DNA from 3 places in the Sagittula sp. NFXS13 genome. Region 2 is predicted to be linked to each of the others. Evidence: riboswitches for the same ligand, from Rfam matches in the RefSeq annotation. Region 2 holds a riboswitch; each other region holds the start of a gene.

Region 1 (4,493 bases), on a different contig from region 2:
CCTTTGCGGTGGCTTTCATGAAGGCATCGACCGTTTCTGGGTCGCTCTCGAGCATTGCAGTCCGGCTCCCGATATAGCCGCCCTGGGGTTCGGGCACGCCGTAATCCGAATAGATGAAATGCGACTGATCGCGCCCGAGAAGATCGCTGTTCACCCCTTCCCAGGTGGCCACCTCCAATGTGAAATCCACAGCGCCTGTGGCCAGCGCTTCGTAGGCGCCCGTGCCCAGCGTCACGGTGTCGTAGTCGGCTGTGCCGCCATCGTTTTCGATCATTGTCGAGATCAGCGCATCCTCCCAGGCGCTCCCGAACCCGGCATAGGTCTTGCCTTCCAGATCGGCGGGGCGGGTGATGTCGGCGTTGTTGCTGTCATAGACCAGCCGCCCGGCCTCGCGCTGCATCGTGACCCAAAGCGCGGTGATGTCCGCGCCGCCGGCCTTGGCGCTCATGAACCCGAGTGCGGTCATGTAGGCGAAATCCACCGCACCGGCGGCAAGCAACGCGGTCGATGCGGTGTCGGAGTAGGGCAGGATATCGACCTGCAGTCCGGCGTCCGCGAAATATCCTTTCTCGCGCGCGACAACCAGACCGATGTGGTTCGTGTTCAGGGTCCAGTCCAGCGCGATGGTGACGTCCTCGGCCTGGGCCATCGAGGCCACGAGACATGGCAAAAGGCTCAGCGTCATGATTTTCATGGGGTTTCCTTCAAGAGCATGGATTTCAGGGTCGAACGGATGTCGGCCAGCGTGGCCTCGCTGCGGTCTGCGCGCGGGGTGGAAATGGCAATGTCGGCGATGATGCGGCCGGGACCGCCGGCCATGACGAGAATGCGGTCGGCCATTTGCGTGGCCTCGTAGAGGTCGTGGGTCACCATCAGGACGGCCCGCGGGCGTTCGGCCAGTCGGTCGATCAGCCAGTCCTGCATCTGTAACCGTGTCACCGCATCCAGCGCCGAAAACGGTTCGTCCAGCAACAGAATGCGGGCGTCCTGAACGATGGTCCGCAGAAAGGCCGCCCTTTGGCGCATCCCGCCGGACAGCTGGTCGGGAAAGCTGTCCTCATGGCCGTCCAGCCCGAACGCCGGAAACAGACGCCGCACCCGGTCACGCGCCGTGCGTTGCGCCATCCCCCTGATTTCCAACCCAAGGCGCGCGTTCTCGCAAATCGTGAGCCACGGGAAAAGCGTGTCCTGCTGCGGCTGATATGCGATGGCGTCATGCGGCATCTCGACGGTCTGGCCGTCCAGATGCAGGTCACCTTTGGTTTGCAATTCCGGCGCCAGAACGCCGGCAAGCCATTTGATCACCGAACTCTTGCCGCAGCCTGATGGGCCGATCAGACACGTCAGGCTGCCCTCGACAAGGTCGAGCGACACATCCTCGACCAGCGGTTCTGACCCGGCACACACCGTAAGACCTTGCAGTTCAAGCATGCGCGTTCCTCCGGTACCGGCGGCCCGTGGCCCGTTCGATCCCGTGGATGATCGCCAGAAGCGCAAGCGTGAGACAGGCCGACACCAACACCGCCGACAGCACAAGATCCGCCCGGAAATTGTTCTTTGCCGACAGGATGTAGATGCCGAGCCCCTGCCGCGCGCCGGCATATTCGGCAAAGATCGTGGCAACGATGGCATAGGTCGCCGAAATCCTGAGCCCGGAAAAGAAATGCCCCCGTGCCGAGGGCAGCGTGGCCCGGCGATAGACTGTCCACGGTGTCGCACCCATGGAGACCAGCTGATCGCGAAACGGACGCGGCAGGCTCGCGTAGCCGGCGACAAGGCTGACCACCATCGGAAAGAAGGTGACAAGGATCACCAGCAGCACCTTGGGCAGCAGGCCGAAGCCGAACCAAAGCACCATCAGCGGGGCAAGGGCGACGATCGGCACGGTCTGGCTGGCGACCAGAAGCGGCAGCAGCCCCCGGCGCAGCCAGCCCGAGAAGTGAAGCACGATGGAGACGGCGAAAGCGAACAGCACCGACAGGGCAAAGCCCACGCCCGCGACACCCAATGTGGCCGCCGCGTGCCGCGCGATCGCGGACCGCTCGACCAACAGCCCATTCACGACGTCGCTCGGGGCGGGCAACACAAGCGACGAGGCATCCGTCAGCGCGACATAGCCTTCCCAGCCGCCAAGAAAGACGCAGATGACCACGAGGGCCGGTAGGATCTGACCAAGATACTTCATGACAAGCCTGTCGCGGGCGCATGATGCCCGCGTGTGGCAGCCCGCTCAGCCGAGGCTGGGGCTGTTGGCCGAGGCTGTCAGGTCGATGGTCACATGGCCTTCCGCCGGGCCGAACCGCAGAAAGGCCTGGCGCAGCGTTTCGAAGACCGCGCCCGCATCACCGCGCAACCGCGTGCAGAAATTCTTGGACCGCAGGAACGTGCCGCTGTCCTTCAGGAAGTCGATGCAGCCATAGATTTCGTCCATATGGCCACCCGCGCCCATGACATAGAGCGAGAATTGCACATCTATCCCGACACCCATATCGGGCGCGTCCTTGACGGCGTGCGCCGCCAGTGTCTGCCGCTCGGCCAAGGACTGGTCCTGCGCGCGCGCAAGCGTGTCGCACCGGCAATTCGGGTCATCCGGCTCACCGGGGCAACCGCGCGACAGGGTCACGTGCATGGTCACATGTTCGGGCCGCTTGGCTGCGGCGGAAAACAGGTCCCGGATCGCGTCGAACAGCGGTCCGGGTGCGCCGACCATGAGCGTCGACATGTCGTCGGTCTCGATCCTCAGGTCGGATTTATAGGGGGACAGGGCGTCCAGCCCGGTGGTGATGACGTCCACGAAATCGGATGTCATCGGATAAAGTGACACTTGCGCGCCTATGAACATGGTAGCACCTCGCTCCGCTGGCATTATCCAGATCAGCTGTGAAGGGTTCACGCATGTCGCGCATCTCAGCTCCGCTCGGAGCACCCCCGGTTATATGCGCGCACCATTGTTCAACCGCCATTTGATGTCAAGCGAGTGTCTTTACATCAGTTTGAAACGCCTGCCTGCTCGCGCGGAACGAAGACAATCTCAGCCATGCTCGCCATGCGTTGGTCTGCAAGCGGCCACACATTGGGTCACTGAAGCGAGCCGCGGTCGGTGCCGTCTCTGAGGTGGGCTTTCTCGCCCGGGTGCGCGAATCTTTCTGGCGGAACGGCGCGCGGATTTCCGGTCGTGTGCTGGCCGCAAGACCGTTCCCATCACCCAAACCAACAGGAGACAATGGCCGGACAGCCTTGAAAGCGGTCTTTGGACCATCCCATGCGATGTGTGGGGGCAGGGCGACCTGAGCAAAGCAATGCAAACGCGCATGACGTGGAAAAGGCAGCCCCTACGATTGACCGCGCCCCGCCGACAGAACGAAACCGGTTTGCCGGGCGTGTGGCACGATCCGGCTTGGCGGTCTTTCTGCAACCCCAGACCAAGCCCGCGCGTTGGAGACACCTTGCGCATGATCCCATGGGCTCTACACTCTGACGGGACGGGAAGAGGGCTCATGCGCGACATCATTCGAAACACCATCGCGGGGGCGTTGGTTCTGACCGGGCTGGGCGTCGGGGCCTGGCCCTATCTTGTGTCCAGCACGTCCGACGTAAGCAGTTCCGACTCCATGTCTCGGCAGGAATTCTCGCAGAACAGCCCGCTGCTGCTGCCGGGCATCCTCGCCGATGTCTACACCGCCTTCGGAGAGACGGAGGAAGCCGCGATCTACGACAAGCTGGCCGAGGTCGCCACGGGGGACGCGCTGGAGCAGCTCTACCTCGAACGGGTGGGCGCAATGGCCGGGGGCGGCCTGAACCCCGATCAGGAAATCCACGAAGTGTCGCTGTTGGGGATGAGCGCGCGACCGTCCGGCGAGACAGTGAACATCTCGGCCCGCTGGCGGGTGCTGGGGGTCGTGGGTCACGCCGAACACATGCACATGCGCGGCAACGCCTACGCAGCGGATCTGCGGTTCGCCGTGGCGGATGGGCGCTGGAAGATCGCGGGCTTCGATCTGACGGACGTGGACCGCACGGATGCTGGCACGCTGGAGCGCAACGCCGATGCGCCGGGCAACACCTCCCCGGTCGACCCACCGGAGCAGGAGAGTTGATCCACGCACGCGACCTGACCTTTGCCTACCCGCGCGCCGGGTTTGCTCTGAACGTGCCTGCGCTCGACGTCGCCAAGGGCGAGCACGTCGGCATCATCGGACCCAGCGGCACGGGCAAGACCACGCTGCTGAACCTTGTTGCCGGGCTCGCACAGCCGGACACCGGCGCCTTGAAGGTGGCGGACCAAGATCTGACCGCGCTGGATGACGGCGGGCGCAGGCGGTTTCGCGCGGCGCAGATCGGCTTCATCTTCCAGACCTTCGCGCTGGTCGATTACCTGAACGCCTTCGAGAATATCCTGTACCCTTATCGCGTCGGCCTTGGCCTGACGCTCGATCGCGATGTCCGCAACCGGGCGCAGGCACTGGCCGAGGCCTGCGGCATCGCGCATCGCC
Region 2 (4,493 bases):
ACGTGCCAGTGCCGCGCGACTTTGCTGACCGCCCGACAAGGTGCCAGGCTTACGCCGCGCGAGCCCCTCCAGCCCCACCCGTGCCAAGGCTCCTTCGATCCGCGGCATCTCTTCGGCTCCGGGCTTGCGCCCGTCGGGCCGCAACGCCAATCCTAGATTTCGCGCCAGATCCAGATGTGGGAAAAGATTGCTGTCCTGAAACAGGATCGACACCGGACGTGCCTGCGGCGGCACCTGTGTCAAATCGCGGTCCCCCCAAGCCAAACGCCCGGAGATCGGTGTTCGGAATCCGGCGATCACGTCGAGCAGCGTCGACTTTCCAGCGCCGGATGGACCCAGAACGGCCACGCGCCGTCCCGGTGCGATGGACAGGTCCGCATCCAGTGTTCCGCCCCCCATATCAATGCGCAACTCCTCAAGCCTCAGCAAGCCGGCCTCCCCTGTCCAACACCACAAACGCTCCGAGTGACAACGCCAGCAGCAGCAAAGCCGCACCGGCGGCGGCTTCCATCTGATACGATCCCATCAACCGATAGACCTGCAACGGCAGTGTCGCCCGATCCGGGTCAGCGAACAGGGCAATCACGCCAAGGTCCCCCATCGCAAGCGCGGCGACCAGACCAGCGGCAAACCCAAGCGGGCGGCGCAAGCGCGGCACCCAAATCAGACGCAGCCACGCCCAGCCGGTCAACCCCAGAGAGGCCCGCAGCCGCCCGTAATCCGTCTTCAACGCCTCTGCCTGTGGCGTGATGATCCGAAGCGCAAAGGGCAGGCCCATCAACGCATTGACCAATGCTGTCACCGGCAGCGCCATGGTGAACGGATTGACGAAGGGTCTCAGCATCAGGAAAAGACCGGTGCCCAACACGAGAGGCGACACAGTGATCGCGGCCAAGGCAAGCAGTTCCCCTCGCCGGTTGGCCAGCGCCACGGCCCAGATCATGCATAAAACCGTCGACGCGCCGGCCACCGCCACCGAATGCCCCGCGGCAACGATAGTGTCCACGCGTAGCAACATCAGTCCTTGCAGGCCTCTCAGGACCACAGCGCCAAGCGGCACGAGCAAAAACAAGCCCGCGAGCGCAATCCACATTCCATCCGTCCAACGCCGCCATCCCGCACCATCGCGACGAACCAACGCACGGTCACGGCCCAGACCAAACCCATCTGTCTGCGTCACTTTCAACGCCAGTATTCCCGCGCCGAGCCCAAGCGCCAATTGGATCAGACCCAGCGTGGCAGCTCGGCCAAGATCAAAGTCGAACCGCATGGCTTGGTAAATCGCCAGTTCAACGGTGGTTGCCCTTGGCCCTCCGCCCAATGTCAAAGCCACGGCAAAACTCGTCAGGCAAATCACAAAAATGACCACAAGCGCGCCCGGCGCAACGCGCAGGATCACCGGCCCGTCAATCACCCGCCACAAGGCTGCGCGGCTCAGGCCCAGCGATGTCGCAAGACGCAACCGCTCCCCAGGAACCGCTTGCCACCCGGTGAGCAGCATGCGCACTGCCAAAGGAAGGTTGAAAAAGACGTGAGCCAGCAGAACCCCGTGAAGCCCGTAAATGTCCACAAGCGGAAGACCGAGCCCCCCAAGGACGTCGTTCACCAGCCCGGCACGGCCAAACACGGCGATCAATCCCATGACGGCGACGATCACTGGCAAAATGAATGGAGCGCCCATCAGGGTTACCAACGCGGCACGACCGGGAAAGCGTTGACGCACCAGCGCGCGCGCCACCGGAACGGCCAAAGCCACGCTGAATACAGCTGACAGGAGGGCCTGCCAGACTGTAAACCGCAGCGCCAGCCAATCACCGGGCGCAAGCGCTGACAGGCCCCCCGCCCGGATCAAAACCACGGCGACGGGCCCCAGCGTCAACGCCGCCAAAGTCAGCGCGGCGGTTATTGCGAAAGGGCTGCGCGCCATGCTTCGATAGCCTCATCCCGCAGGGCCGCTGCCTCGGTTTCGTTGTAAAACAACACGCTTTCCGGCAGGTCGAGCTTTTGGAAACCCTCGGGCCAAGCACTTTGATCAAGCGCCGCCGGGATCGACCAGTTGCCCGTGGCAATCATCGACTGGAAATCCTCGCCAAGGATGAAATCCATGAAGTCCTGCGCCAGTTCCGGCTGGTCCGTTCCGGCAACTTTTGCCGCGAGTTCTACCATGAAATAGTGACCTTCGGGGAAAATAGCCGCCTTCTTGGTCTCATCCCCTTCGGCGATGATGTGATAGGCGGGTGAGGTCGTATAGGAGAGGACCATATCGGCCTCGCCGTCCGTGAACATCCCGTAGCTTTCAGACCAACCCTTTGTCACTGTGACGATTTTCGGGGCGAGCTTCGCCCACGCGGCTTGCGCTTGGTCACCGTAAACTGCCTGTACCCACAGGACCAGCGCAAGACCGGAAACCGAAGTGCGCGGATCTTGGATCACCAACCTCAGGTCGTCGTCGGCATTCAGCAAGGCATCGAAGGACGCTGGCGCTTCCATCTTCGTCGTGTCGTAGACGAAAGCAGTGTGCCCATAGTTAAACGGCAAGAATGTGGCATCGGTCCAGTCAATCGGCAACGTCAAGCTGGAGAGATCGACGCCGTGCTCCGCGAACAGCCCGCTTTCGCGCGCCTTCTTGGTCACGTCAGTGTTCAGACCGATGACCACATCAGCCTCGGTGCGATCACCTTCCAGCAGCAGGCGCGGCAGCAATTCGCCGGGTTTGAACTGTAGGTCACACTCACATTGCGCCTCGAACAGCTCTTCGATTTTTGGACCCGGCCCCCATTCGGAGGTAAAATAGTCAGGAGCGTAAACAGTCAGTACGTTTTCCTGCGCCACCGCACTGGTGGCCAGCAAAAGTCCCGCTGCAAATGTGAAGGTCTTCATGGACATCTCCAAATCTGCGGCGAAAGGGCAAGATCCGGGTGTCCCGATACCTTCCCTCCGCCGGTGTTAACCGGTTCAGGTTCAACGGGTTGATGCGATTGCGCAAATCTCAGACGGATCCTGTTCCGCCACCCCGAGGTAGGGCACAAGCTATGGCCACACCCCGCAGGGCGCAAGGCGAAACCACTTGAGCGGCGCAAGCCCGTGCCCTAGACCACGGCGCAAAGGAGACTGACCATGAGCCTCAACACCTTCGGCCACTTGTTCCGCGTCACAACTTGGGGCGAAAGCCACGGTCCCGCGCTTGGCGCGACCGTCGATGGCGTGCCGCCGGGGATCAATGTCGACGAGGCGATGCTTCAAAATTGGTTGGACAAGCGCAAGCCGGGCCAGAACAAATACACCACGCAACGGCGAGAGCCGGACGCCGTGAAAATCCTCTCGGGCGTCTTTGAAGGCCAGACCACCGGCACGTCGGTTCAGCTGATGATTGAGAATACAGATCAAAGGTCCAAGGATTACGGCGATATCGCGGAGAAGTTCCGCCCAGGTCACGCCGATATCACCTATTTTCAGAAATATGGCGTCAGGGATTATCGCGGCGGCGGTCGGTCTTCGGCACGGGAAACCGCCGCACGGGTCGCTGCTGGAGGGATCGCTCGGGCAGCCTTGAACACCTTGATGCCTGGGGTCGAGATTACTGGGTACATGACCCAAATCGGGCCTCACAAAATCGACCGAAACCGGTTCGACTGGGACGAGATTTCAGAGAACCCATTCTGGACGCCGGATGCAGTCTCCGCCGAAGTTTGGGCCGGCTACCTTGATGACCTGCGCAAGTCAGGCAACTCAGTTGGCGCTGTTGTCGAAGTGGTCGCACGCGGCGTACCAGCGGGCCTCGGCGCGCCAATATATGGCAAGCTCGACACGGACCTCGCAGCAGCGATGATGTCGATCAACGCGGTCAAAGGCGTTGAGATTGGCGAAGGCATGGCTGCAGCAGAGTTAACGGGCGAAGATAACGCTGACGAAATTTTCCTCGGGAATGATGGCCAGCCGGTGTACTCATCGAACCATGCGGGGGGCGTTCTTGGCGGTATTTCCACCGGACAGGATGTAGTTGTACGCTTTGCGGTAAAGCCGACTTCCTCGATTCTGCGGCCTCGGCAGACGATTACCAAGACAGGCCAGGCCACCGAAATAATTACCAAAGGTCGCCACGATCCCTGTGTCGGTATTCGTGCTGTCCCAGTGGGCGAAGCCATGATGGCCTGCGTTCTTCTGGATCACCTCTTGCTGCACCGTGGTCAGGTCGGGGACGCGGGCGGCACGATCGGCTGATCAAAAATCAGCCCACTCTCCGCCCCCTTGCCCTACTGGCGCGGGCGCGTTTACGGCCCTTTTTGCGCCCGCCGGGTCAGGCGACGCTTTAGCCGGGGCCGGTGAAGTGTCCCATCCGTCATCATTTTTTGCAGCCGGTGCCGAGGGTTTGGCCGCCGGCTTTGGTGGCGCGGTGGCAGGCACGGTTTTCTCGAAGTCGCCAAATAATTCCGGGACGCCGTGCACTTGGGATGGATCCAGGCGGACAATTTGCGCCCCTCCGGTGAATTGCG
Region 3 (4,493 bases), on a different contig from region 2:
GGGTGAAGGGACTCGAACCCCCACGCCAAAGGCGCCAGAACCTAAATCTGGTGCGTCTACCAATTCCGCCACACCCGCACATTCGGCGTTAGATAGCAAAGCCTGTCGCGAGGTGCGAGAGGAAAAACGCCTCAGATCGTCAAGATCTTTGACAGCCTTGGAAGCGGCAAATGTGCTTCACCGCGTTTGTGAACCCGCCTTGTTGTGCCACCGTCAGCGTAGGGGAGGCGCATTGCACTGCCTTCGTTCCGCAACACGCGCCGACGCCGGTCGCCAGAAATCCACGCGCACACAGCTTGGCAAGTCGCCCGCTGAAATCTGAACCCATGTATCAATGAGTACATGTATCAACGAAAGCGTCACTATCCCACGCAGCCACATCGCAGTGTGCCGGATTGAGGTGGGTCTGCTTCACCTTTGTTTTGGTTTTCCAACAGCAATGCCCCCCAAACAAAGGACCGGAAAAGGCACCCACACACGGTGATGATTTTCAACGCCAAGCGGTTGGGAGCGCGACAAAACCTTGCCCTTTGCCGACGCCGCAGCCTGAGCCAGACACTTTCTGCCGCCTCTTCAGCCCGCGCACGAAAGTCCTGCCTAGCGCGCGCCCCCCGCGAGTTTCTGTGCCTCGGGGCGGCCCCGAAGGGAGAGCATTGCCCACGTGCCAACGACCGGTCCCGGCACCAGGAACAAAAAGGCCCACTGCCATCCGCCGATCCACTGTGCAAAGATGGGCAGCGCCCAGATCGAAACGACCGTCAGGCCAAAGCCGATCCCCATCTGGAGTGCGAGCGCTGTGCCAACGAAGGCACTGTCGGCGAGTTCTGTCACGGCTGCCGAGAACTGTGCACTGTCGCCGATGACTGTCACGCCCCACAGGAGCGCCAGCAGCGCAAGCAGAAGTGGCGGCCCGTCGAAGAAGACACCGATCAGCATCGCGCAGGCACCCGACACGATCATCATGCCCGCGCAGGTCAGGCAGCGCCCGATCCGATCCGAAAGCCAGCCCCCGGCAAGGCACCCGATCACCCCGGATGCGACCACAACGAAGCTCAGCATCGAAGGAGAGCCGAAGGGGAACGGGTGCACCCCCGCTTCTGCCGCGGCGGCAAAGGCGAGAAACCAGGCCCACATGGCGTAAAGCTCCCACATATGGCCAAAGTAGCCGATGTTGGCGAGCAGAAGTGGCCGATCGGTAAAGACGGTAAGGGACTGGCGCGGGTTGAAGGTGGCTCTGCCAAATGGATTTGGTCCCTCACGTACAAAGAGGCCAAATATCAACGCGCCACCCAGGGCAGAGGCCGAAGTGGCCCAGACCACCGAATGCCAATCGACGCCATCGGCCACTGCACGCACAAGATGGGGCATGGAGGAGCCGAAGGTCAGCGCCCCGATCAGAAACCCGAGCGCGAGGCCCCTGCCCTTTACGAACCAGGTCGCCATGAGCTTGAGCGCCGGCGGATAGACCCCGGCAAGCGCAACGCCCGTCACGAAACGGGCAATCACCGCGGTGTCCGGGCCGACCACTAGCAGCGCAGCATTCGACGACGCCGCCAGAAGCGCCGCACCGGTCATCAGGCGGTGCATGGGCAGGATGTCGGGCAGGTTGACGAGAGACGCGCCCACGGCGCCCACGACAAACCCCAATTGCACGGCATTTGTCAGCCACGCCGCCTGCCCCGGAGAAAGCTGCCAGACACGGATCAGCTCGGGCACGATGGCCGTCGCCGAGAACCAGGTCGCAAGCACACCGACAACGCCGACGCAAATGATCGCCAGCATCCGCCAGCGCCCCGTGGCGTGCGGCATCACCGAAGCGTCAGTCATTGGCATTCCCTCCAGATATGCTTGCCCGGGTCGGACGCAGGGCAGAATGCCCCCGCCGATGGTCGTCGGGGCCCATGGTGTGCCCGCCAGCATGTCGGGCTTTTGCACCGGCTCGACAAGCCTCAATGTGTGGAGGCCGCGAGGTCAAAGCCGCCACATTGGCCCCGTTCATCATGATGCCCCCAAGGTCCGAACTCAACCACCCGCATGAACAGGCCGAAGCCCCCCCCGGCGGGGACAGCCCCGCGTCTTTCAATGTCGTTGCAACCATGATCGTGCAGCGCTCGAAAAGCACAAAGAACGACTTTGGTGCAATGCTTTCCCTCGTGCCCGATGGTCCGTTCCGTTCAGGGTTTCAGCATCTTTGATGCCGGGACGCACCGGCCGACAGCCCGAAACGTGACACTGCCTTCCGCGCTCGACCGCCAGACGGCCCTCCGTCCCGTTGACGATTGCGAGGGACGCCCCTGCCCGCGCTTACCCTCGAAAAAACTGCGCACGACGATCGCGGTAAAACGACCGAAGGTCAGCCAACAGCCCGCGCCCCGGTGGTCCCTGCGAGACGTGCCTATCGACATTCCAAAAGACATGTGCAATCCAAAGCGCACAACAGGGGCATCCGGCATCCGCCGGGTTGAGAAGCACCCTTTGAACCTGAACCGGCTCATACCGGCGGAGGAAGTTGTATGACGGTCGCCTTGTGCGGTCCTCTCTGCATCTCCGCCCAATAGGAAAGAGATGCGATGACCGATCCCTCCCGTTCCCTTTTGGCGATGCGCACCACGGCGCCGCTGATCCAGAACATCACCAATTATGTCGCCATGAACATCGCCGCCAATGTCATGTTGGCGGCGGGCGCCTCACCCGCCATGGTCCATGCCAAAGAAGAAGCCAGTGAGTTCGCGGGCCTTGCGCAGGGCTTGACCGTGAACATTGGCACGCTCGATGCGGAATGGGCGGAGTGCATGGTCCTGGCGGCGCGCGCGGCGCAGGATCATGGCACGCCCTGGGTGCTCGACCCGGTGGCCGTTGGCGCGACGGGAATGCGCCGTGCGCTTGGCCAGCGGCTGCTCGCGTTGAAGCCGACAGTGATCCGGGGCAATGCCTCAGAGATCCTCGCGCTGGCGGGCGCTGACACGCGCGGACGGGGCGCGGATGCCGCTGATGGGGTCGAGGCCGCCGAACAGGCCGCGCACGCCCTTGCGACAAAGACCGGCGGCGTTGTGGCGGTCACCGGGGCCATCGACTTTGTCACGGACGGGACGCGCACCGCCAGAGTGGCCAATGGCGACCCGATCATGACACGCGTCACCGCATTGGGCTGTGCGCTGACAGGCGTGGTGGGGGCGTTCATCACCTCCGGGTCGATCTTTGACAGCACGGTCGCGGCGCTGGCCTACTACGGTCTCGCCGGAGAGATCGCTGCCAAAACCGCACATGGACCCGGCAGTTTCCAGCCTGCCTTTCTGGATGCGCTCTACGCCATGACAGGGCCGGATCTGGACGCAGCCGCACGGATCAGCACGACATGATCCCGTCCCTTTGCTTTGTCACTGATGCCGAGGCACCCTGGACCCTGCTGGAGCAGGCCGAGCAGGCGGCGCGCGGCGGTGCGCTTTGGGTGCAGTTGCGGCACAAGACCCTTGCCGATGCGGCCTTTGCCGATCTGGCGTGCCAGATGATGGACCGGCTGTCACCGCTTGGCGCGAAACTGATCGTAAATGACCGGACAGAGATCGCGCGCGCCATTGGCGCAGCAGGTCTGCACATTGGCCAGTCCGATGGCGATCCACGTGCCGCCCGCGCCCGCATTGGGCCAGAGGCCATTCTTGGTCTCTCGATCGAAAGCGCCGAGCAGGCAGCCGCCGTGCCGCCGGGGTGCGTCGATTATCTGGGTGTCGGGCCGGTCCGGGCCACGGCGTCCAAACCGGATCACGCGCCACCGCTGGGGTGGACAGGGTTGGCAGACATCGTGTCCCGCACGGCCCTGCCCTGCATGGCCATCGGCGGACTGGGGCCAGACGATGCGACACAGGTCCGCCGTGCGGGCTGCGCCGGGATGGCCGTGGTCTCTGCCATCTCTCGGGCCACGAACCCTGAGGCTGCCGCGCAAACCTTTGTGCAAAACTGGAACGAAACATGATCCCCAATATTCTATCCATCGCGGGGTCGGACCCCTCTGGCGGCGCTGGTATCCAGGCCGACATCAAGGCCATATCGGCCAATGGCGGCTATGCCATGGCGGTCATTACGGGGCTGACCGCGCAGAACACGCGCGGCGTTCAGGCCGTCGACATGATACCGCCCGCGATGATCCGCGCCCAGATCGCCGCGCTCCGGGACGACATTCGCATTGATGCGGTGAAGATCGGCATGCTTGGCGACGCCGCCACCGTGGCCGTGGTGGCCGAGGCATTGGACGGCCTCGACGTTCCCGTGGTCCTTGATCCGGTGATGGTCGCCAAGGGTGGCGACCGGTTGCTGGCCGCCGAGGCCGTCAACGCCTTGCGTGATCTACTGCTTCCACGCGCAACGGTCCTGACCCCCAATCTGCCGGAAGCGGCAGATTTGTTAGGCACCACGCCGGCTAAGACGCTGGAGGAAATGGCCGCCCATGGTCAGCGTCTGCGAGAGTTTGGATGCATTGCGGTCCTGGTGAAAGGCGG

The links. A riboswitch is a leader RNA that binds a small molecule or an ion and turns the genes downstream of it on or off. The one in region 2 is predicted to bind thiamine pyrophosphate.
Region 1: another riboswitch for thiamine pyrophosphate. It lies ahead of J4E08_RS02050 (YkoF family thiamine/hydroxymethylpyrimidine-binding protein); the one in region 2 lies ahead of thiB (thiamine ABC transporter substrate binding subunit).
Region 3: another riboswitch for thiamine pyrophosphate. It lies ahead of thiM (hydroxyethylthiazole kinase); the one in region 2 lies ahead of thiB (thiamine ABC transporter substrate binding subunit).

The regions. Positions count from the first base shown of each region.
Region 1 is NZ_JAGEMH010000001.1:427,525-432,017, forward strand. Features, by position in the region: gene J4E08_RS02035 (ABC transporter substrate-binding protein) at 1-694, opposite strand, end outside; gene J4E08_RS02040 (ABC transporter ATP-binding protein) at 691-1,431, opposite strand; gene J4E08_RS02045 (ABC transporter permease) at 1,424-2,185, opposite strand; gene J4E08_RS02050 (YkoF family thiamine/hydroxymethylpyrimidine-binding protein) at 2,231-2,842, opposite strand; TPP riboswitch at 2,835-2,940, opposite strand; gene J4E08_RS02055 (hypothetical protein) at 3,498-4,097, shown strand; gene J4E08_RS02060 (ABC transporter ATP-binding protein) at 4,094-4,493, shown strand, end outside.
Region 2 is NZ_JAGEMH010000002.1:504,667-509,159, reverse strand. Features, by position in the region: gene J4E08_RS06810 (thiamine ABC transporter ATP-binding protein) at 1-429, opposite strand, end outside; gene J4E08_RS06805 (thiamine/thiamine pyrophosphate ABC transporter permease ThiP) at 416-1,927, opposite strand; gene thiB (thiamine ABC transporter substrate binding subunit) at 1,903-2,880, opposite strand; TPP riboswitch at 2,916-3,026, opposite strand; gene aroC (chorismate synthase) at 3,118-4,221, shown strand; gene J4E08_RS06790 (methyl-accepting chemotaxis protein) at 4,222-4,493, opposite strand, start outside.
Region 3 is NZ_JAGEMH010000005.1:117,876-122,368, reverse strand. Features, by position in the region: tRNA gene J4E08_RS12735 (tRNA-Leu) at 1-78, opposite strand, end outside; gene J4E08_RS12730 (MFS transporter) at 598-1,827, opposite strand; gene J4E08_RS12725 (hypothetical protein) at 1,953-2,195, shown strand; TPP riboswitch at 2,429-2,525, shown strand; gene thiM (hydroxyethylthiazole kinase) at 2,571-3,359, shown strand; gene thiE (thiamine phosphate synthase) at 3,356-3,970, shown strand; gene thiD (bifunctional hydroxymethylpyrimidine kinase/phosphomethylpyrimidine kinase) at 3,967-4,493, shown strand, end outside.